3 regions of the Pseudomonas sp. FG13 genome follow, and region 1 is predicted to be linked to each of the others. Evidence: predicted binding sites of a transcription regulator. Region 1 holds the regulator's gene; each other region holds the start of a gene.
What was found. Region 1 encodes FliA, which starts transcription of late flagellar genes. Its sites were predicted from a motif close to CTAAAGTTTNNNNNNNNNNNGCCGNTAA; they were not measured.

Region 2: a site for FliA is predicted at 5,360-5,387, ahead of ACODTO_RS17025 (methyl-accepting chemotaxis protein). Genes of this name have one in related genera too.
Region 3: a site for FliA is predicted at 3,742-3,769, ahead of ACODTO_RS08560 (methyl-accepting chemotaxis protein). Genes of this name have one in related genera too.

What each region holds. Positions count from the first base shown of each region.
Region 1 covers NZ_JBMDKO010000004.1:83,007-90,317, reverse strand. The annotation lists gene ACODTO_RS05615 (protein-glutamate methylesterase/protein-glutamine glutaminase) at 1-428, opposite strand, end outside; gene ACODTO_RS05610 (chemotaxis protein CheA) at 477-2,750, opposite strand; gene ACODTO_RS05605 (protein phosphatase CheZ) at 2,775-3,563, opposite strand; gene ACODTO_RS05600 (chemotaxis response regulator CheY) at 3,582-3,953, opposite strand; gene fliA (RNA polymerase sigma factor FliA) at 4,120-4,863, opposite strand; gene fleN (flagellar synthesis regulator FleN) at 4,860-5,690, opposite strand; gene flhF (flagellar biosynthesis GTPase FlhF) at 5,806-7,155, opposite strand; gene flhA (flagellar biosynthesis protein FlhA) at 7,167-7,311, opposite strand, start outside.
Region 2 covers NZ_JBMDKO010000020.1:33,452-40,762, forward strand. The annotation lists gene ACODTO_RS17005 (LuxE/PaaK family acyltransferase) at 1-635, shown strand, start outside; gene ACODTO_RS17010 (acyl-CoA reductase) at 637-3,045, shown strand; gene ACODTO_RS17015 (phenylacetate--CoA ligase family protein) at 3,100-4,374, shown strand; gene ACODTO_RS17020 (GNAT family N-acetyltransferase) at 4,371-5,315, shown strand; gene ACODTO_RS17025 (methyl-accepting chemotaxis protein) at 5,436-7,311, shown strand, end outside.
Region 3 covers NZ_JBMDKO010000006.1:226,516-233,826, forward strand. The annotation lists gene ACODTO_RS08550 (class 1 fructose-bisphosphatase) at 40-1,050, shown strand; gene ACODTO_RS08555 (DUF924 family protein) at 1,054-1,650, shown strand; gene ACODTO_RS08560 (methyl-accepting chemotaxis protein) at 1,774-3,666, opposite strand; gene ACODTO_RS08565 (outer membrane protein assembly factor BamE domain-containing protein) at 3,950-4,204, shown strand; gene ACODTO_RS08570 (lipocalin family protein) at 4,236-4,805, shown strand; gene ACODTO_RS08575 (formimidoylglutamate deiminase) at 4,927-6,291, opposite strand; gene hutC (histidine utilization transcriptional repressor HutC) at 6,397-7,146, shown strand; gene ACODTO_RS08585 (HutD/Ves family protein) at 7,143-7,311, shown strand, end outside.

The sequences.
Region 1 (7,311 bases):
GCCGGTGGCGTGTAGGCACTCACGCGGCGGTTGCTGCGGGAAATGCTGTGGACCTTCTCGCACAGCAACTGCCGGACCTTGTCGGGGTTGCGCGAGATGTCTTCGAAGTTCTTCGGCAGGAAATCCACCGCCCCGGCATCCAGCGCGTCGAGGGTGACACGGGCGCCTTCGTGGGTCAGGGACGAGAACATCAATACCGGAGTCGGGCAGCGCTGCATGATATGCCGCACAGCCGTGATGCCATCCATCATTGGCATCTCATAGTCCATGGTGATCACATCCGGCTTGAGTGCCAGGGCCTGATCGATTGCCTCTTTGCCATTGGTCGCGGTACCGACGACCTGAATCGTCGTGTCCGCCGAGAGAATTTCCGAGACGCGGCGGCGGAAGAACCCCGAATCGTCCACCACCAGGACTTTAACTACCATAAACACTCCGTTAGACGAGGCGTGGCGCTGGGCCACGCCCCTCCAGAATCAAATACGCCGCGCGGCGTAACGCTTGAGCATGCTCGGTACATCGAGGATCAGCGCGATGCGGCCGTCGCCGGTGATGGTGGCGCCGGACATGCCCGGGGTGCCCTGGAGCATCTTGCCCAACGGCTTGATGACCACTTCTTCCTGGCCCACGAGCTGGTCGACAACGAAGCCGATCCGCTGGGTGCCCACCGAAAGGATCACCACGTGGCCCTCGCCCTGCTCCACATGCGCCGCGGAGCTGACCAGCCAGCGCTTGAGGTAGAACAACGGCAGTGCCTTGTCCCGCACGATCACCACTTCCTGGCCGTCGACCACATTGGTGCGCGACAGGTCGAGGTGGAAGATCTCGTTGACGTTGACCAGCGGGAAAGCGAACGCCTGGTTGCCCAGCATCACCATCAGGGTCGGCATGATCGCCAGGGTCAGCGGGACCTTGATGAGGATCTTCGAGCCCGAGCCTTTGACCGAGTGGATGTTAATGGAACCGTTGAGCTGGGAAATCTTGGTTTTCACCACGTCCATCCCCACGCCACGACCCGACACGTCGGAAATCTCGGTCTTGGTCGAGAAGCCGGGGGCGAAGATCAGGTTGTAGCACTCGGTGTCGCTCAGGCGGTCGGCGGCGTCCTTGTCCATCACGCCGCGTTTGACGGCGATGGCGCGCAGCACCTCGGGGTCCATGCCTTTGCCGTCGTCGGAGATCGACAGCAGGATGTGGTCGCCCTCCTGCTCGGCGGCCAGGATCACCTTGCCGCTACGAACCTTGCCTGCGGCTTCGCGCTCTTCCGGCGACTCGATACCATGGTCGACCGCGTTGCGCACCAAGTGGACCAGCGGGTCTGCCAGGGCCTCGACAAGGTTCTTGTCGAGGTCGGTTTCTTCACCCACCAGTTCCAGGTTGATTTCTTTCTTGAGCTGGCGAGCCAGGTCACGTACCAGACGCGGGAAGCGCCCGAAGACTTTCTTGATCGGTTGCATCCGGGTCTTCATGACCGCGGTCTGCAGATCGGCCGTGACCACGTCGAGGTTCGACACGGCCTTGGACATGGCTTCGTCCTGGCTATTGAGGCCCAGGCGCACCAGACGGTTACGCACCAGCACCAGTTCACCGACCATGTTCATGATCTCGTCCAGGCGCGCGGTGTCGACCCGAACGGTGGTCTCGGCTTCACTGGTCGGTTTTTCCGCCGGTGCAGACGCCGACGCGGCCGGTGCACGGGCAGGTGCAGGCGCGGCGGCAGCTGCTGGCTTGGGTGCGGGAGCAGGTGTCTCGGCCTTGGACTCCGGCGCCTTGGCGGCGGGTTTTGGCGCGGCCTTGGCGGCCGGCGCGGCAGTTGGCGCAGCAGAGGCCGCGCCGACTTCGCTGAACTTGCCTTTGCCGTGCAGATCGTCGAGCAGGGACTCGAACTCCTGATCGGTGATCAGGTCGCTACCGGCCGCGGCCGCAGCAGGCTTGCTCGGAGCCGGCGAAGAGGCAATGGCCGACTCCAGGGCGTCAACGGCAAAAGTACCCTTGCCATGCAACTGGTCGAGCAAGGCTTCGAATTCATCGTCGGTAATATCTGAGCTGTCGCCCGCGGCTTTCGGCGCAGCAGGAGCTGTCGGCGGGACGACCGCATCGACGGCGAACTGGCCCTTGCCATGGAGTTGATCGAGCAGCGACTCGAACTCCGCATCGGTGATTTCATCGCTGGCCGCACCCGCATCGGCGGGCGCGGCAGCTACAGGAGCCTGGGCCTGAGCTTCGGCCTTGACGGCACTCAGGGAGTCCAGCAACTGTTCGAATTCGTTATCGGTAATATCGCCCGATTCCTCGGCGACTGGCTCCTCGACAACGGGTTCTTCAACCACGGTTTCGACCGGAGCGGCTTCGTCTGCCGATTGCGGCTCGGCCAGGCGCGACAGCGCGGCGAGCAACTCTGGAGTAGCAGCGGTAATCGGCGAACGATCACGCACCTCGCTGAACATGCTGTTGACCGCATCCAGCGCTTCAAGCACCACGTCCATCAATTCCGAATCCACGCGACGCTCACCCTTACGCAGGATGTCGAACACGTTCTCGGCAATGTGGCAGCACTCCACCAGCTCGTTGAGCTGAAGGAAGCCGGCGCCTCCTTTTACAGTGTGGAAACCGCGAAAGATTGCATTGAGCAGATCCGCATCATCCGGTCGGCTTTCCAGCTCGACCAATTGCTCGGAGAGTTGCTCTAGAATCTCGCCGGCCTCAACCAGGAAATCCTGAAGGATCTCTTCATCGGCGCCGAAGCTCATTAATGGGGTGCTCCTAAAACAGGGCTAAAATCCAAGGCTGGACAGCAAATCGTCCACATCGTCCTGACCGGACATAACGTCTTCTCTTTTATCGGCATGAATTTGCGGACCTTCACCCTGAGAGAGATGTTTTTGTGGATCTTTTTCAGCAAGCATCGCCTCACGGTCGTGTTCGATGCCCGCAAAGCGGTCGACCTGGCTGGCCATCAACACCAGTTTGAGCAGATTGCTTTCGACTTCGGTAACCAATTGGGTGACGCGCTTGATCACCTGCCCGGTCAGGTCCTGATAGTCCTGAGCCAGCAGAATATCGTTGAGGTTGCTTGCGACCGCGCGGTTATCGGCGCTGCTGCGTGTCAGAAAACCGTCAACCCGACGAGCCAGGTCCCGGAATTCTTCCGCCCCGACCTCACGACGCATGAAACGGCCCCAGTCGGCGCTCAAGGCCTGGGCTTCGTCGCCCAGGCCATTGACCAGCGGCGTCGCGCTTTCCACCAGATCCATGGTGCGATTGGCGGCGGCCTCGGTCAGCTTGACCACGTAAGACAGCCGCTCGGTCGCATCAGTAATCTGCGAGACCTCTTCGGCCTGAGGCATGTTCGGATCGATCTGGAAATTGACGATCGCGCTGTGCAATTCACGGGTGAGCTTGCCGACTTCCTGGTACAGACCACGATCCCGGGTCTGATTGAGCTCGTGGATCATCTGGACTGCATCGCCGAAACGACCTTTTTCAAGGCTTTCGACCAGTTCGCGGGCATGTTTTTTAAGGGTCGATTCGAAATCGCCCATTGAAGCTTCGTTATTCTCCATAGCTCCCCCGTGGCGCCGTTAACCGATGCGTTCGAAGATCTTTTCGATCTTTTCTTTCAACGCCTGGGCCGTGAAGGGTTTGACCACATAGCCGTTCACGCCGGCTTGGGCCGCTTCGATGATCTGCTCGCGCTTGGCTTCGGCGGTGACCATCAGCACCGGGAGGTGCTTGAGTTTTTCATCGGCGCGCACATGGCGCAGCAAATCGATACCGGTCATGCCAGGCATGTTCCAGTCAGTCACCAGAAAGTCGATGCTCCCGCTGTTGAGAACCGGGATGGCAGTAGTGCCATCGTCGGCCTCGACCGTGTTGGTGAACCCAAGGTCACGCAACAGGTTTTTTATGATCCGCCGCATCGTTGAAAAGTCATCAACAATGAGGATTTTCATGTTCTTGTCCAATTCGACCTCCAAGCAGTCTTAAACGCGTGCAGCACCTGAACGCGCCATTTCAATCAATCCGGTACAGCATTCGACAACGGCCCGGGACACAACGGATCGAGACTGCGCAACACGTGCCACGCAAACCCTGCTCGCAACCTCCCCGCACCGATTGTCAGCGCGCTCGCCACTCCCCCAAACGCCCCCGCAAACGGGCGGCGCACTGGCTGTGTAACTGACTGACCCGCGATTCGCTGACCCCCAGGACTTCACCGATTTCCTTGAGGTTCAGCTCTTCGTCGTAGTACAGCGCCAAGACCAGTCGCTCACGCTCCGGCAAATTGGCAATCGCATCGGCCAGCGCGCTCTGGAAACGTTCGTCTTCCAGATCACGCGCAGGCTCCATGTGAGTACTCGCGCCATCCTCGTGCAGCCCTTCATGATCGCCGTCCTGTAACAGGTCGTCGAAACTGAACAGGCGGCTGCCCAAGGTATCGTTCAAAATCCCGTAATAATCATCGAGACTCAACTGGAGTTCGGCCGCAACCTCATGATCTTTAGCGTCTCGCCCGGTTTTCGCTTCGATAGCGCGAATGGCGTCACTGACCATGCGGGTATTACGGTGCACCGAACGGGGTGCCCAGTCGCCCTTGCGGACTTCGTCGAGCATCGCGCCACGAATGCGAATGCCGGCGTACGTCTCGAAACTGGCGCCCTTGCTCGCGTCGTATTTGTTCGCCACTTCGAGCAGGCCGATCATGCCCGCCTGGATCAGGTCTTCAACCTGGACACTGGCCGGCAACCGCGCCAGCAAGTGATAGGCGATGCGCTTGACCAGGGGCGCGTAACGCTCGATCAACTCGTACTGGGCGTCCCGTGCCGATTTTTTGTAGAGGTGGTTGTAACCGCTGGCTGTCATAACACGGGCCCTGCTGTTTGTTGCACGAGACGCTCGACGAAAAACTCCAGATGCCCACGAGGGTTGGCCGGCAATGGCCAGGTATCGACCTTCTGGGCGATCGCCTTGAATGCCAGCGCGCATTTGGAACGGGGGAAAGCTTCATAGACGGCACGTTGCTTCTGGACAGCCTTGCGCACGCTCTCGTCGTACGGCACGGCGCCGACGTATTGCAGGGCAACGTCCAGGAAGCGATCGGTGACCTTGGTCAATTTGGCGAACAGGTTGCGCCCTTCCTGCGGGCTCTGGGCCATGTTGGCCAGGACGCGGAAGCGGTTCATGCCGTAGTCACGGTTCAAGAGCTTGATCAGGGCATAGGCGTCGGTGATGGAGGTGGGCTCGTCGCAGACCACCAGCAGCACTTCCTGGGCGGCACGCACGAAGCTGACGACCGAATCACCGATACCCGCCGCCGTGTCGATCACCAGCACATCGAGGTTGTCGCCAATGTCGCTGAATGCCTGGATGAGACCGGCGTGCTGAGCCGGGGTCAGATGAACCATGCTCTGGGTGCCGGAGGCGGCCGGCACGATACGAATCCCGCCCGGCCCCTGCAACAACACATCACGCAGTTCGCAGCGGCCTTCGATCACGTCCGCCAGCGTGCGTTTGGGTGTGAGCCCCAGCAGCACGTCCACGTTCGCCAGGCCCAGGTCGGCGTCCAGCAGCATGACCCGTCGGCCAAGCTCTGCCAGAGCCAGGGACAAGTTCACTGACACGTTAGTCTTGCCGACGCCACCTTTGCCGCCGGTCACCGCGATCACCTGTACGGGATGCATGCTGCCCATGTTCGTTCTTTACCTGTCTTACTTAGACGGAGGCCACATTACTGGCTGCGCGTTCACATACGGAACATTGCCTGGCAGACCATCGATGTAGGTACAAAAAATATTCATGATTACCTCAGCCAACCTGCTTGGTCGGGCTGTGGTAGATATCAGCGAACATATCAGCCATGGCTTCTTCGCTGGGTTCGTCCTGCATTTGCACACTCACGGCACGGCTGACCAGTTGGTGGCGACGCGGCAGATGCAAATCATCCGGGATCCGCGGTCCATCCGTCAGGTACGCCACCGGCAGATCGTGACCGATCGCCAGGCTCAAGACCTCGCCCAGGCTTGCCGTTTCGTCCAGCTTGGTCAGGATGCAACCGGCCAATCCGCAGCGTTTGTAGCTGTGGTAGGCGGCGGTTAGAACCTGTTTCTGGCTGGTGGTTGCCAACACGAGATAATTTTTTGACTTGATGCCACGCCCGGCCAGGCTTTCAAGCTGCATGCGCAGGGCTGGATCGCTGGCTTGCAGGCCTGCGGTATCGATCAGCACGACGCGTTTGCGCAACAGAGGCTCCAGCGCCTGGGCCAGGGATTGACCCGGATCCACATGGGTCACCGACACGTTGAGAATCCGGCCCAGGGTCTTGAGTTGCTCCTGGGCGCCGATACGGAAGCTGTCCATGCTGACCAGGGCAATGCTCTGGGCGCCGTACTTGAGTACATAGCGGGCGGCGAGCTTGGCCAGGGTGGTGGTCTTGCCCATGCCGGCCGGGCCGACCATGGCAATCACCCCGCCCTCTTCCAACGGCTCGACTTCCGGCGTGGCGATCATCCGCGCCAGATGCGCCAGCAACATGCGCCAGGCCTGGCGAGGCTCGTGGATATCGTTGATCAGCGCCAGCAGGTCGCGGGCCAGCGGGCCGGACAGGCCGATGCGTTGCAGACGGCGCCACAGATTGGCCTGGGCCGGACGGCTGCCTTGCAGTTGGTTCCAGGCCAGGGAGCCGAGCTGGACTTCCATCAGTTCGCGCAGGCTGTTGAGTTCGAAACGCATCGAGTCCAGCGCACGCGGGTCGATACCGGCAGCCGGTGCGGCAGGAGCCGGCGCCGGACGACGCGGCTCGGCCGGGGTCGGCTCGATCAGCGGTTCGGCAGCGGTCAGCGGCAGGCCTGCGGTCAATGGCTGACCGGCAAACAATTGACGATTGGTGCCCGCGACAGCCTCGCCTTCGCTGCTGCGCAGGCTCAATTCGGCCTGGGCGCTGGCAATGCGCGATTGGGTCTTGCGCAGCTCATCCTCAAGTTCCATGTTCGGAACCCGCGGGGCCAGCGCAGACAGCTTGTAGTCCAGGGCCGCCGTCAGCTCGACACCACCGGCGATCCGGCGGTTGCCGATGATGGCTGCTTCGGCGCCCAGCTCGTCACGGACCAGTTTCATGGCCTGACGCATATCGGCGGCGAAAAAACGCTTCACTTGCATAACCCACTACCTCAGCCGTTGGGCCCTACTGTCGCAACAATGGTCACTTGCTTGTTGTCCGGTATTTCCTGGTACGCCAGCACATGCAGCCCCGGGACCGCGAGGCGACCGAATCGCGAAAGCATCGCACGAATCGGACCCGCCACCAGTAAGATC
Region 2 (7,311 bases), on a different contig from region 1:
ATAGCGTTGCCTATGCCTTGCGACGTACCGGCAACGGCCATGGGTTCGACGTTTTCGGCGTCATCCGTGCCCTGCAGGCATTCGCCGAGCAAGGCCTGCCGGTGAGAATCTTCGGCTTTCCGGCGCTGCTTTGGCACGTACTCGAACGCATGCGCGAGAGCGGCGTCCCAAACCTGACGCTCGCGCCTGATTCCCTGGTGTTCCTCCGCGGCGGCTGGAAGAAACAGGCTGCCCGGGAAATGCCCCGCCATCAGGTCTATGAACGCATCACCCGGCAACTGGGCATCAAGGCCCATCGCTGCCGCGACGGCTATGGTGCCGTCGAACACGCCGTGCCCTACATCGAATGTGCCCAGCATCGGTTTCATGTGCCGGTCTATTCGAAAGTCTTTGTCCGTCACCCCTCGAACTTCGACGTGCAGCCGTTCGGCGAGGCCGGATTGCTGTCGTTCGTTTCGCCCTATATCTCCTCCAGTCCCGCCCATGCCGTGGTGATGAGCGATCTGGCGACCCTGCACCCCGCCAACTGTGAATGCGGTTCGAGCACCCAGTGGTTCGAACTGCATGGACGTGCCGGCACCAGCGCCAGCCGAAGCTGCGCCATGGCTGCCGCTGAACTGATCAAGGAGCATTGATATGTACCTCATCAACGGTCAACTGAATGGGAGCCTGACACTCGACCAGGCCCTCGACCGCCTGCAAGCGCAACTGCCCGCCCTACTGGCCTGGGCGCCCACGAGCGCCAGCGTGCTCGACTGCGCCGAGGCGTTCGCTCAGGGACTGCGCGTTGGACGGGAAGCCTTCCTCGACGAGGACCAACGCCAGGCACTGATCGCATTCTGCGGCCGCGAGCACCTGAGCTTGAAACTTGCGCGAGAGCTGGGACCGGATCCTCGCTCACTGCGGCGTATCGACTATAGCGACGGGCCCTTTGAAAGCTGGCAGCCCTTGGGCCTGGTGGTGCATGTCACGCCGAGCAATGCACCATTGCTGGCGTTCTGCGCGGCCCTGGAAAGTCTGCTGACGGGCAATATCAACTGGATACGCCCGAGCACACGGGATGGGGAATTGACGGCGCGCCTGTTGGCGGCTTTTCTAGCGTACGACAGCAGTGGCCGGCTCTGCGATTACCTGGCGGTATTGCCGGTTCCCCACCACGACAGCCAGCGTCTTTTCGCCCTGGCACAAGGTGTCAGCGCCTGGGGCGGCGAGACGGCACTCAAGGCATTGCGCGAGCAGGTCCCAAGCGGCTGTCGCTGGATCGACTGGGGGCATCGCATCAGCTTCGCCTATCTCACGCCTCACGCCGCCAGCACCCAGGCATTGGATAGCCTGGTAGATGAAATCTGCCGCCTAGACCAGCAAGCCTGCTCCAGCCCACAATGGCTGCTGGTCGACACTGACGACCCCGTCGTCATGGAGCAAGTGGGTAACGCCCTGGCCGCCGCATTCGAGCGAAGGGCCGGACGCTGGCCGGCCCTGGCGCTCACCACGGCCGAAGCCTGTGAGATCACCACCCGGACGGCACTCGCCCGACTGGACCAAAGCTTCGCCGGCCATGCAGGCCAGGTCTGGGCCGGTGAGGGTTGGCGCGTTCTCTGGGAACATCATCGCGACCTGTCGCCGTCGCCGCTGTTTCGCACGCTGCTGCTGCGGCCCGTCCCCCAAGTGCGGGTGACCGAGACGCTGCTACCTTGGCGGAACGTCTTGCAGAGCTGCGCCCTCATTTGCGAGCCGGAACAGGCGCCGGGGCTGGCACGTCGCCTGATAGCCGCTGGCGTATCGCGCATCTCGACAACCCGTGAGATTCAGCAGGGCTATGATGGCGAACCCCATGACGGCGTCTACGCACTGCAACGCTTGAGCAGGCGGGTATCGGTCGGCCTTGAACCCCACGTCGCGAGTCATCGTGTCACGCTGGACACCTCTCCAGCTCCGATATCAATGAATCCTTCAGCGCCGATCATGGACAAGGCTGGCTTCATGGCCCTCCCCATTGACCCCAAGGCGCAATTGTTCTTCCGTTCCGGCGGCAGCAGCGGCGAGCCCGTGCTGTCGTGCTACAGCTATCGCGACTTCGATCGCCACATGCGTGCCGCCGCCGACGGCCTGCGTGCGGCCGGCCTGGACCCCGCACACGACCGCGTGATGAACCTGTTCTACGGAGGCAACCTCTACGGCGGCTTTTTCAGTTTCTCGAAAATACTCGAACAGATGAGTGTCGTGCATTACCCCATGGGCGCGCCGACAGACAAGGCGTTCGACGAAATCGCCCGGATGATCGTCGCCCATGGCATCAACACGCTGATCGGCATGCCGAGCACACTGCACCGTCTGTTCTCCAGCCAAAGGCGAATCCTCCAAGGCTACGGCGCTGTGCGCAAGGTCCTGTTGGGCGGCGAGCACCTGGGGCCAGCCAGCCGGCAATTGTTCCTGGACAGCGGCGTCAGCAGCATTCGCTCGGCCCTGTACGGCAGCGTGGATGCGGGTCCTCTCGGCCACGCCTGCGCCGCCAGCGATGATGGCGTGTTCCACCTGATGGACGAGATTCAGCACCTGGAAATCATCGACCTGGAGCGGGATGCTCCGGTCACGCCGGGGGAAACCGGGCGCTTGCTGTTCACTTCCAGGCAGCGCCAGGTGCAACCTCTCCAGCGCTACGACGTCGGCGATTGCGGACGCTGGTTGCCAGGCCCCTGCCCTTGTGGCCTGGCCTCCCCCAGGTTCGAGTTACGCCAGCGCCACGGCCTCGTGCTGCGTGTCGCCACGGAATCCATCAATACCCGGGCGCTTGCCGAACTGGCCCAGGTGGCCATTCAGGTCGTCCTCGATCACGACAGCAGCGGCTGTGAGCGCATGCTGATCCGCGCCGACGGCGAAGCCGAAACGGTACGACGCAAGGTCCTGGCACTGCCGCCACTGTGCGCATCCGTCGATGCCGCATTGCTGGTACTGGAAGTCCAACGCTGTACGCCCGAATGTTTCGAACAGAACAGACACAGCGGCAAAGTCCCGCTAGTGATTGATAACAGAAGCCCCGGCTGATAGCCCTTCGCCCGCGCCTTATCCAGCGAACTTCATAGCCCGAGAGCCCCCCTGATGAGCCCTTCCTTTCCATTTGAACAATGGCTTGGCCATATTCGCCTGCATTCAAAGTATTACCAGAAACACTGGACGCATTTACCTGCGCAAGGCTGCGCTTTTGAGGACCTGCCGATTGTCGACGCCAGCGATTACTGGCGCGGCAGTCATGACCTGGACACCTGGGAGGTATTGACCGGGCCCGTCACGGACGCACTGATCTATAAAACCGGTGGCACCACCAGCCAGGGGAAGCTGTCGGTGTACACCCATGGGGAATGGCAGCGAATGCTCGAGGGTTTCGCAGGCAGCCTTGCCGCCCAGCTTGGAACAGGTGATCGAATCGCCAATCTGTTCTTTTCGGGGGACCTGTATGCGAGTTTCCTGTTCATTCACGGTGCTCTCTGCCAGGTTGACCTCCCGATCAGCGAGTTCCCCTTCACCGGGTCGATCGATCCCGACGTGTTGGCCGATGCCGTCGCCGCACACCGCATCAATGTGCTGGCGGGCGTACCGGCCCACCTGCTGGCCATTGCCAGTCATCTGAGCCGGCAGGGGCGAACGCTGTCCGGTATCACTACCGTGCTGTTCGGCGGCGAGCACCTGTTCGAGCGCCAACTTGTGATGTTGAGACAAGCCTTTCCCCAGGCACGCTTCGCCTCCATCGGTTATGCCAGCGTGGACGCCGGATTGGTCGGCGCCAGTGCTCCTGATTGCGGGCTCGGCGAACACCGCGTCTTCGACGAGCAGACTCGGGTGGAAATCATCGATGAAGTGAGCGGCGAGGTCATCGAGGCCTGTGGCCGCCCCGGCAACCTGGTGGTGACCAACTTCACCCGGTCCCTGATGCCGATGGTGCGCTATCCAGTGGGTGATCGGGCCTGCTGGCGCGAGCCTGTCGGCACCCCACGGCGCAAGTTCGAACTGGCGGGGCGTAGCGCGCAGAGCCAGCGGGTGCGGGTCGGCGTGGCGTCGCTGTTCCCGCAACACATTGGCGAAATCATCCAGAGCATTGGCGGCGAACTTCAATGGCAACTGATCATCGAGTCCGTCGAAAACAATGATGGTGTGGTGCTCAAATGGGTGGCCGACAACCCATCTAACCGCTGCGAGTCACTGTCCCAGGCGCTGAAACTCGCTTTGATCGAACAACATCCGGGCGTTGATCAACTCAACCTGCAGGTTCATGCCTGCCAGGCACAGGACCTGGAACGCCACCCGCGCTCCGGTAAACACCTGCCGGTCATCGACCGTCGGCTCTATGGCCCGATGGCAGCGAGGCACGCCAGATGAGTACCTTGGTCATCAGGACATTCAGGCCCACGGATGCCATCGGAACCAGCGAACTGTTCCGCCGGGTATACGGCGATCACTACGTTTCGCCAGACGTCTACGTGCCCCACATGATCTGCCAGCACAATCAGCATCGACATTGGTTTTCCATGGTTGCCGTGATGGAGGACCGGGTGGTGGGCCACGCGGCGTTGTGCCGACCGGTCGCGAACCGGGAGGATGCGGAACTGGCACTGGTGGCAGTGGACCCGGCGCGGCAAGGCAGCCAGATCGCTACCCGCCTGGGCCGGCTACTCCTGGAGCGCTGTAACGACCTCGGTCTCGTCAGGCTGTCCATCAAACAGGTCACCAGCCACCTCTACAGCCAACGATTGGCGCAACGACTCGGTTTCCATGATGTCGGGCTGATGCCCGACTACGTGCCCTCGCCGTTCGCCGCGGCCCAGGCCGAGACGATTGTGATCGGCTGCCAGATGATGGGCGAGCATCAGCGGCCTTTGCCGCAGGTGCACTGGCCTGCCTCGTGCCAATGGTTGATGACTCCCTTGGCAGCGCAATTTGGCACCACCGTCGACGATGCACCGGCCTCGATGCAGCCACTGCAGATCAGCTCACTACCCGGGCGTATCGACGTGGTCGCTGGTCACATGAGCCGGCATCTGGCCAGGCAACTGCAACGCTTGCCGGCCCACTGGTCGATCTCGGTACGACTCGGACTGCGTCGACAGTTCCCCGAGGATTATCGACGGTTGATGGCTGCCGGCTTCATTTTTACCGGCATGGTGCCCGTCGAAGGCGAGCTGCACTGGCAGGCGCTGTTTCACCGTGGCGCGCTGGCTCGCCAGCTCGACCTGCATGCCGGGCCGATGCAACGACTGCACGATGAGCTGCAGGCCCATACACAGACCTGGAGAGGCACGCGGTCCAGCTCGGCGGCGTGACGGGAGGCGGGCGACGAACGGTACCCCGCGCCAAGCGTCCGACATTCAAGCGCTATGGCGAGGGGCCGATACAGATAAGTCTACCGCCCCGAAAGACGCCTTCGAGCAAGGAACTGTCCAATGCCCTCATTCCGCACTATTCAGGCTCGCTACACGCTGTTCCTGGTCCTATTCATCCTGGTGTTGTCCATCCTGACGGTCGTGGGCATCAGTTATCTGGTGGCGCCCAAGCTGCGCCAGACCGAGGAGCAAGTGGCGCTCAACCGCATCGGCGAAGTCGCGGAGCAGATCCAGGGCGAGCTGAACAAAGTACAGGCCCAGCAACGCAGCATCACCCAGACCATTCCGTTGCTCGACAGCGATGCCATCGACAAGGTACTTCCAGGTCTGGTGGACCAATACGGCGAACCGAAAGTCTTCGGTGGCGGGATCTGGCCGCTGCCCAACCAGCGCGCCGAAGGACGCAACAAGTTCAGCACGTTCTGGCACCGCGATAGCTCTGGCAAGCTGGTGGTCAATACGTTCTGGAACAGCGACGCCGCACCAAACTATTACGAGCAGCCCTGGCACAAGGGCGGCATGGCCACCCCGCCCGGCAAATGCGCCTGGGCCGCCGCCTATAAAGATGACGCCAGCGCCGAACCGCGCACCAACTGCGCCATGGCCATCCAGAAAAACGGCGTTCCTTATGGCGTCTCCACCATTGACGTGACCCTGGGGTTCTTCAATGACCTGGTGGCGCGCAAGGAAGCCGACCTGAACGCCGAGATGCTGATTGTCGAAGGCGACGGCAAGATCATCAGCAACAGCTCGCGCATCAGCGGTCCGATCGTGCTCAAGAATGTCAGCGAACTGGCCGCCGCCTCGCCCTTTGCCGCTCAGGTCAAGGCAGGCCTGGCTCACCGTGATCAACCGTTGCAGCGGGTCGAGTTCGACAACAAGGGCGAAGCCAGCACGTTCTTCATGCGCCCCATCGAAGGCACGCCCTGGTTCCTCGCCACCGCCTTGCCAACCCGCCTGATCACCGCCCAGCGCGATGACGTACTGAATACCCTCAGTCTGCTGCAGATCCCGATGGTCATCCTGTTGGTGCTGATGCAGTTGTACGCCATCCGCCAACTGACCGGCCGCATGAAGATACTCAAGGGCAACATCGACGCGCTGTCCACCGGCGATGCCGACCTGACCCGACGCATCACCATCCGTGCCGAGGACGAGCTGGGAGCAATTGGTCATTCGGTCAACCGCTTCATCGTTTATCTGCAAGATATGATCGGCGAAGTCACCCAAGCCACTGGCGCCATGGCATCGAGCCTGGACAACCTGCAACGGACTTCCGCCCATACCAGCGAAATCCTGATGCGCCACGCCTCTGAAACCGATCAGACCGTGACCGCCATTAATCAAATGAGCTCCACGGCCGAAAGCGTCGCCCAGAACGCCGCCGAAACGGCTGCATTCACCCAGCGCGCCAACGAACATGCCGATCGCTCTCGCGTCGTGGTGGGCGAGGCCTCCAACAGCGTGGTGGCATTGATCGATGAAGTCGCCAGCGCCACCCGCAAGGTCGAGAGCATGCAGCAGGATGCGCAGCGTATCACCGAGATTCTCGGCGTGATTGGTGCCATCGCCGGACAGACCAACCTGCTGGCACTCAACGCCGCCATCGAAGCTGCCCGGGCCGGCGAACAGGGCCGTGGTTTTGCAGTGGTGGCCGACGAGGTACGAGCCCTCGCCGCCCGCACCCAGGCCAGCACCTCGGAAATCAACGAAATGCTCACCCGCCTGACCCAAGGCGTGAGTTCGTCGGTTTCGGCAATGGAAAATACCCAGGCCAGTTGCCAGTCGGCTGCCGACGCGACCTCCCGGGTCAACACCGGCCTGGATGAAATGGCCGGTTCCGTCGGTCAGATCAACAGCCTGAGTACCCAGATCGCCACTGCCGCCGAACAACAGAGCGCCGTGACCGAAGAGATCAACCGCAGCATGGTGCAAA
Region 3 (7,311 bases), on a different contig from region 1:
TGCGCTGGTTTTTCCGCCCCCTATTCTTCGGAGCCGTCCATGTCTCGCGTTACCTTGAGTCGCTATTTGATTGAGCAGACCCGCAGCAACAATACCCCTGCCGATCTGCGCTTTTTGATCGAAGTGGTGGCGCGTGCCTGCAAGGAAATCAGCCACGCCGTATCCAAAGGCGCGCTGGGTGGTGTCCTGGGCAGCATGGGCACCGAAAACGTGCAAGGCGAAGTGCAGAAGAAACTCGACGTGATTTCCAACGAGATCCTGCTCGAAGCCAACGAATGGGGCGGTCACCTGGCCGGCATGGCGTCCGAGGAAATGGACAATGCCTACCAGATCCCGGGCAAATACCCCAAGGGTGCCTACCTGCTGGTATTCGACCCACTGGACGGTTCGTCGAACATCGACATCAACGCCCCGGTCGGTACCATTTTCTCGGTATTGCGTTGCCCGAACGAATACCTGAGCCAGAACGAAGCCTTGAACGAAAAGGCCTTCCTGCAGCCAGGCACCCAGCAAGTGGCTGCCGGCTATGCCATCTACGGTCCTCAGACCATGCTGGTGCTGACCCTGGGCGACGGTGTGAAGGGTTTCACCCTGGATCGTGAAATGGGCAGCTTCGTACTGACCCACGAGAACATCACCATTCCTGAAAGCACCCAGGAATTCGCCATCAACATGTCCAACCAGCGCCACTGGGAAGCCCCGGTACAGCGCTACGTCGGCGAGTTGCTGGCCGGTGAAGAAGGCCCGTTGAAAAAGAACTACAACATGCGCTGGGTGGCCGCGATGGTTGCCGACGTACACCGCATCCTGAACCGTGGTGGCCTGTTCATGTACCCACGTGACAGTCGCGAGCCAACCAAGCCGGGCAAACTGCGCCTGATGTACGAAGCCAACCCGATGTCGTTCCTGGTGGAACAGGCCGGCGGCGCTTCCACCGATGGTCACCAGCGCATCCTCGATATCCAGCCTGAAGGCCTGCACCAGCGCGTGGCGGTGTTCCTCGGTTCGAAGGAAGAAGTGGCCCGCGCCACGGCCTACCACAAGGAATAAATCATGGCCGAGCCTTGGCAGCCGTTACTCGACTGGTGGTTTGGTTCAGCCGATACACCGAACGAAATAGCGGCCGACAAGAACAGCCTGTGGTTTGGCAAACACCATGATCGCCAGGCGCGCGAGCGTTTTGGCGATCTGGTCGATCAGGCACTGGCCGGCGGATTGACCGACTGGGCGCAACGCCCGGAAGGTTGGCTGGCCCTGGTGGTGCTGCTCGATCAGTTCCCGCGGATGATTTTTCGCGACACACCCAAGGCCTTCTCCGGCGATCTTCTCGCCCAAGCGTTGGTGGCCCAAGGGCTGGCGGCGGGTTTCGACCGGCAACTCAAGCCCATCCAGCGTGTATTCATCTACCTGGTGCTCGAGCACTGTGAAAACCTCGCGGTGCAGAATGAGGCCGTGTCCCGGTTTATCGACCTGGCCCGAGAACAGCCGGAAGCGGAGCGGGCGGTGTTCGAAAACAATCTGGACTATGCCGAACGGCATCAGAAAATCATTGCCCGGTTTGGACGGTTTCCCCATCGCAACGCAGTGTTGGGGCGGGCGTCTACGGCTGAGGAAGTGGAGTTTTTGAAGGGGCCGGGGTCTAAATTCTGATTTCGCGGTGAGGCGGGTGCCGTCTTCGCGGGCAAGCCCGCTCCCACAGTTGACCGAGTTCCGTCGGAAGAAACTCAATCGACTGTGGGAGCGAGCCTGCTCGCGATAGGGCCCGCAAGAGCACTAGATCCGGAAGCTGCCCACCAACTGCTTCAAGCGCGCCGCCTGCTGCTCAAGGTCGGTACAAGCCCGCAATGTGGCTTGCAGGTTTTCCACGCCTTCCTGGTTCAGCGTGTTGATCTCGGAGATGTCGACGTTGATCGACTCCACCACGGCGGTCTGCTCTTCGGTGGCGGTGGCCACGGACTGGTTCATGCCGTCGATCTCTCCGATGCGTTGGGTCACGCTGCCCAGGCGCTCGCCGGCCTGGTTGGCGATGCCGACACTGCTTTCGCTCTGGCGCTGGCTGTCGGTCATGATCAGCACCGCTTCCCGTGCGCCGACTTGCAACTCTTCGATCATCTTCTGTACTTGCTGCGCCGAATCCTGGGTGCGGTGGGCCAGGTTGCGCACTTCATCGGCCACCACGGCGAAACCGCGCCCGGCTTCACCCGCGCGGGCCGCTTCGATGGCAGCGTTCAGGGCGAGCAGGTTGGTTTGCTGGGAAATGCTGGTGATGACCTCGAGGATCTGGCCGATGTTCACCGTGTTGCTGTTCAGGGTTTCGATGTTGCCGCAGGAGTCGCTGATCTTGGCCGACAGCTGCTGCATGGCGGTGATGGTCTTATCCACCACCTGTTGACCTTCTTCGGCCAGGTTGCGGGCGTCGCTGGAGTGTTGCGAGGCAAGGGCGGCGTTCTGGGCGATTTCCTGGGCGGCGGCGCCGAGCTGGTTGATGGCCGCCGCCACGCTGCTGGTGCGTGAGGCTTGCTGGTCGGAATTGAACATCGATGAGTTGGAGGCGCTGACCACACGCAGCGCTACTTCGTTGACCTGGCCGGTGGCCGAGGCCACTTCACGGATCGAAGTGTGGATGCGTTCGACGAAACGGTTGAAGGAGGTACCCAGGGCACCGAACTCGTCCTGGCCGTGAATGGTCAGGCGTCGGGTCAGGTCACCTTCACCTTCGGCAATGTCATGCATCGCACGGCCCATGGTCAGCAGCGGTTGCATCAGCACGCGGATCAACATGCCCAGCAGGGTGATGATGAACACCACGGCAATGATCATGGCGACCAGCGCCGAGGTACGGAACTCGCTGAGCATGGCCAGCGCGGTGTCCTTGTCGAGTACCAGTGCCACGTACCAGTCGGCGCCCGGCACGCCGTTGACCCGGGTGAACGAGATGAATTGGGTCTTGCCGTCGAGTTCGACTTCTTTCATGCCCGGGCTGACCTGCGGTGCCCCGTTGGGGTAGGCCTCGGCCAGGGTCTTGAGGATGCGTTTGCTGTCGGGATGGATCAGGATCTTGCCATCGGCGCTGACGATGAACGCATGGCCGTGGCCGCCGAAGTTCAGCGAGTTGATGATGGCGCTGATGCTCGACAGGTCGATGTCCGCACCCGCCACGCCGATCATCTGGTTCTGTCGCTGTACCGGGGTCGCGACGGTGATGACCAGTTTGCCCGACGAGGCGGCAATGTAGGGTTCGGTAACGATGGTTTGCTGTGCGCTGTTGGCGGCCTTGTACCAGCCACGGGCGCGAGGATCGTAGTCGGCGGCGCGATTGCCGGCCGGCACGGAGAACATTACACCGTCGACGCCACCGAAGTAGCTGAGCTGGAAGTTGCCAGTATAGGCGGGCAGGTCGATGGCTCGCTTGAGGCTGGCAGCGCTGTTGCCGTCCACGGCGATCTGCTGGGCCAGCGATTGGAGTAATTGGATACGACCGTCGACCCACGTCTGGATATTACGGCTGGTCAGGTTGCCGAGTTCCTGCATGGAAGTTTCGGTGCTGTTGCGCAGGCTTTGACGCTGACGATAGTCGTTGAACAGGATGAAACAGGCGAACGCAACGGCTACCACAAGGGCTGCGGCCAGCAGGATTTTGTGGCTGAATTTCATGTTTCTGGTCATTAAGAACGCTACCGCATAGGAGCTGGTCAGGAAGGGGCGTCAATTTGCCATAAGGCAGGGTTTCGCGCTGTTCTTTTATCGGCCTGAGAGCGCCGGGATTCAGGCGTCAACGAGGTAAAACCGACGAAATGCACGACGGCATCACAAACTTGTTGATTTACCGACGAACTACCTGCTTTTACTCCAATAAATACCGGGTTGCGCGGGGAACCAGATAGGGGTTTTCTCTTCTAAGCTTCAGGTTGGCACCCTGCCACCTCCCTTCCGCTCCAGGAGTTTCACGATGTCCCTGCGATCTATCGCGTTGTTGTCTTTGTGCGTCTTGTTGACCGCATGCAGCAAGGTCAACCAGGAAAACTATTCGAAGCTGTCAGCCGGCATGTCCAAGGCCGAAGTCGAGACGTTACTGGGGAAACCGACCGACTGTTCGGGCGCGCTCGGCATGTCCAGTTGCACCTGGGGCGATCAGAAAAGCTTTATCAGCGTGCAGTATGCCGGTGAGAAGGTGTTGATGTTTTCCGGCCAAGGCCTGAAGTAAACCGGGGCCACGTGCCCGCGGGAGAAAAATAATGATGCGGTTATTGTTAGTGCTTTTGGCTGGCCTGGTATTGGCCGGCTGTGCCACTTCTGGCGAAGACCCGTTGGCGCCCAAGACCGTCAACAGCGTCAATCTCAAGCGTTACCAAGGGACCTGGTACGAGTTGGCTCGCCTGCCAATGTATTTCCAGCGCAACTGCGCGCAATCGGAAGCCCATTACACCCTCAAGCCTGACGGCAACATGGGGGTGTTCAATCGCTGCCTGACCTCTGACTGGAAGTGGGAAGAAGCCAAGGGCACCGCTACGCCACAGGTCCCGGGCAAGACCGACAAGCTCTGGGTCGAGTTCGACACCTGGGTCTCGCGGATCCTGCCAGGTGTATCGAAGGGACAGTATTGGGTGTTGTACGTCAGCGATGACTACAAGACCGCCATTGTCGGCGACCCTAGCCGGCGCTACATGTGGTTGTTGTCCCGTACGCCGACGGTCAACAGTGTGGTGCGCGAAGAACTGCTGAGCAAGGCACGCCAGCAGGGCTATGACACGACACGACTGATCTGGCGCGCCTCGGATCGGCAGATGGCCAAGACGTCGGACTGACGGCCAGGAAATAACCCTGTGGGAGCGAGCCTGCTCGCGATGACGGGCCTTCAGTCAACATCTCTGTTGAATGTGGAGGCCTCATCGCGAGCAGGCTCGCTCCCACAAGGGGGATTTGCGGTCAGCCTAGAAGCTCACGCAATACCTGGGTAAATGCTCGGGCGCTGTCCTCTTCCGCGGCGTGATGCCCGTTACGCACCACCCACTTGCCGCCCACCATGACATCCCGCACCTGGCGATCACCGCCGGCAAACAGCCAGCGATTGAGGATGCCGTCGCCCTGGGCCGTGGCCAGGTAAGGGTCGTTGCCATCGAGTACCAGCCAGTCGGCACGCTTGCCGATTTCTAGGGCACCGATGGGTTGCCCCAATGCCCGGGCGCCACCGTCCAGTGCCGCATCGAACAACGTGCGGCCGACCATCGGCTGATCTGCCCGATACAGGCGGTTACGTCGTTGATCCCGCAGGCGCTGGCCGTATTCCAGCCAACGTAACTCTTCTACCACGCTCAATGACACGTGGCTGTCGGAGCCGATACCCAGGCGTCCGCCCTGGGCGAGGTAGTCCACCGCCGGGAAAATACCGTCGCCCAGGTTGGCTTCGGTGGTCAGGCACAGGCCGGCAATTGCCCGGCTCCTGGCCATGAGGCTGACTTCATGGGCATTGGCGTGGGTGGCGTGGACCAGGCACCAGCGCTGATCCACCTCGGTGTTTTCATACAACCATTGCAGCGGACGGGCACCGCTCCAGCTCAGGCAATCGTCGACTTCCTTCTGCTGCTCGGCGATGTGGATATGCACAGGGCAGTGGGCGTCGCTGGCGGCCAGTACCTCCTGGATCTGTCCGGGCGTGACGGCGCGCAGGGAGTGGAAACATAGCCCCAGCGTCTGCAGCGGTTGCCCGGCCAGGATCGGTTGCAAGCGAGATTGGAGCTTCAAGTAGTTCTCGGTGCTGTTGATGAACCGACGCTGCCCTTCATTGGGTGCCTGGCCACCAAAACCCGAATGGCTGTAGAGCACCGGTAGCAGCGTCAGCCCGATACCAGCAGTGTTGGCGGCGTGACTGATGCGCAAGGCCAGCTCCGCCGGGTCGGCGTAGGGCGTGCCGTCGGTGTCGTGGTGTACGTAATGGAATTCGGCGACCGAGGTGTAACCGGCCTTGAGCATTTCGATGTACAGCTGTCGGGCAATGATGCCGAGTTGGTCGGGGCTGATTTTTCCGACCAGGCGGTACATCAGGTCGCGCCAGGTCCAGAAACTGTCGTTGGGATTGCCCGCCACTTCCGCCAGGCCGGCCATGGCCCGCTGGAACGCGTGGGAGTGCAGGTTCGGCATACCCGGCAACAGCGGACCGTCCAGCCGTTCGGCGCCGTCTGCGTGGGAGCCGGCCTGGATATGGGTCAGGACGCCTTGGGCGTCGACTTCAAGACGTACATCATTGGCCCATCCACTAGGCAACAGCGCGCGTTCGGCAAAGAAGGCGGACATGGTTCAACCTCATTGTGCGTAATTTGTATATACATATACAGACGTTTGCCTGCCCGGTAAACTCCGGCAAGCTAGCAATCTTTATAAGCAGAACAGGGAACCGCCGTGCCGACTCCGCCTGCCAAACCGCCGCTGGCCTCAAACCTGGGTGACAGTCCGGCACCCTTGTATGCCCGCGTCAAACAGATGATCACCCAGCAGATCGACAGTGGAAACTGGCCGCCGCATTACCGTGTGCCGTCGGAAAGCGAACTGGTCAATCAGTTGGGCTTCAGCCGCATGACCATCAACCGTGCCCTGCGGGAAATGACCGCCGATGGCCTGTTGGTGCGTATGCAGGGCGTCGGCACGTTCGTCGCCGAACCCAAGAGCCAGTCCGCGCTGTTCGAAGTGCACAACATCGCCGACGAGATTGCCTCTCGCGGCCATCGCCACACCTGCAAGGTCATCACCCTTGAAGAAGAGGCTGCCGGTTCCGAGCGGGCCCTGGCCTTGGACATGCGTGAAGGCCAGAAGGTGTTCCACTCGCTGATCGTGCATTTCGAAAACGACATTCCGGTGCAGATCGAAGACCGCTTCGTCAACGCGTTGGTGGCGCCCGACTACCTCAAGCAGGACTTCACCCTGCAGACACCCTACGCCTATCTGAACCAGGTCGCGCCGCTGACCGAAGGCGAGCATGTTGTGGAAGCGATCCTCGCCGAGCCCAATGAATGCAAGTTACTGCAGATCGAAAAGGGCGAACCGTGCCTGCTGATCCGCCGTCGTACCTGGTCCGGGCGTCAGCCTGTTACCGCCGCACGGCTGATTCATCCGGGTTCCCGTCATAGTCTGGAAGGGCGATTTCATAAGTGAGTGACTTGAAAGTTCTGCGCGCGGTGGATTACCCGCGTATGCCATGGAAAAATGGCGGTGGCAGCACCGAGGAAATCACCCGTGACGCTGGTACCGGCCTGGAAGGTTTCGGCTGGCGTCTGTCGATTGCCGATATCGGTGAGTCGGGCGGTTTTTCCACCTTTG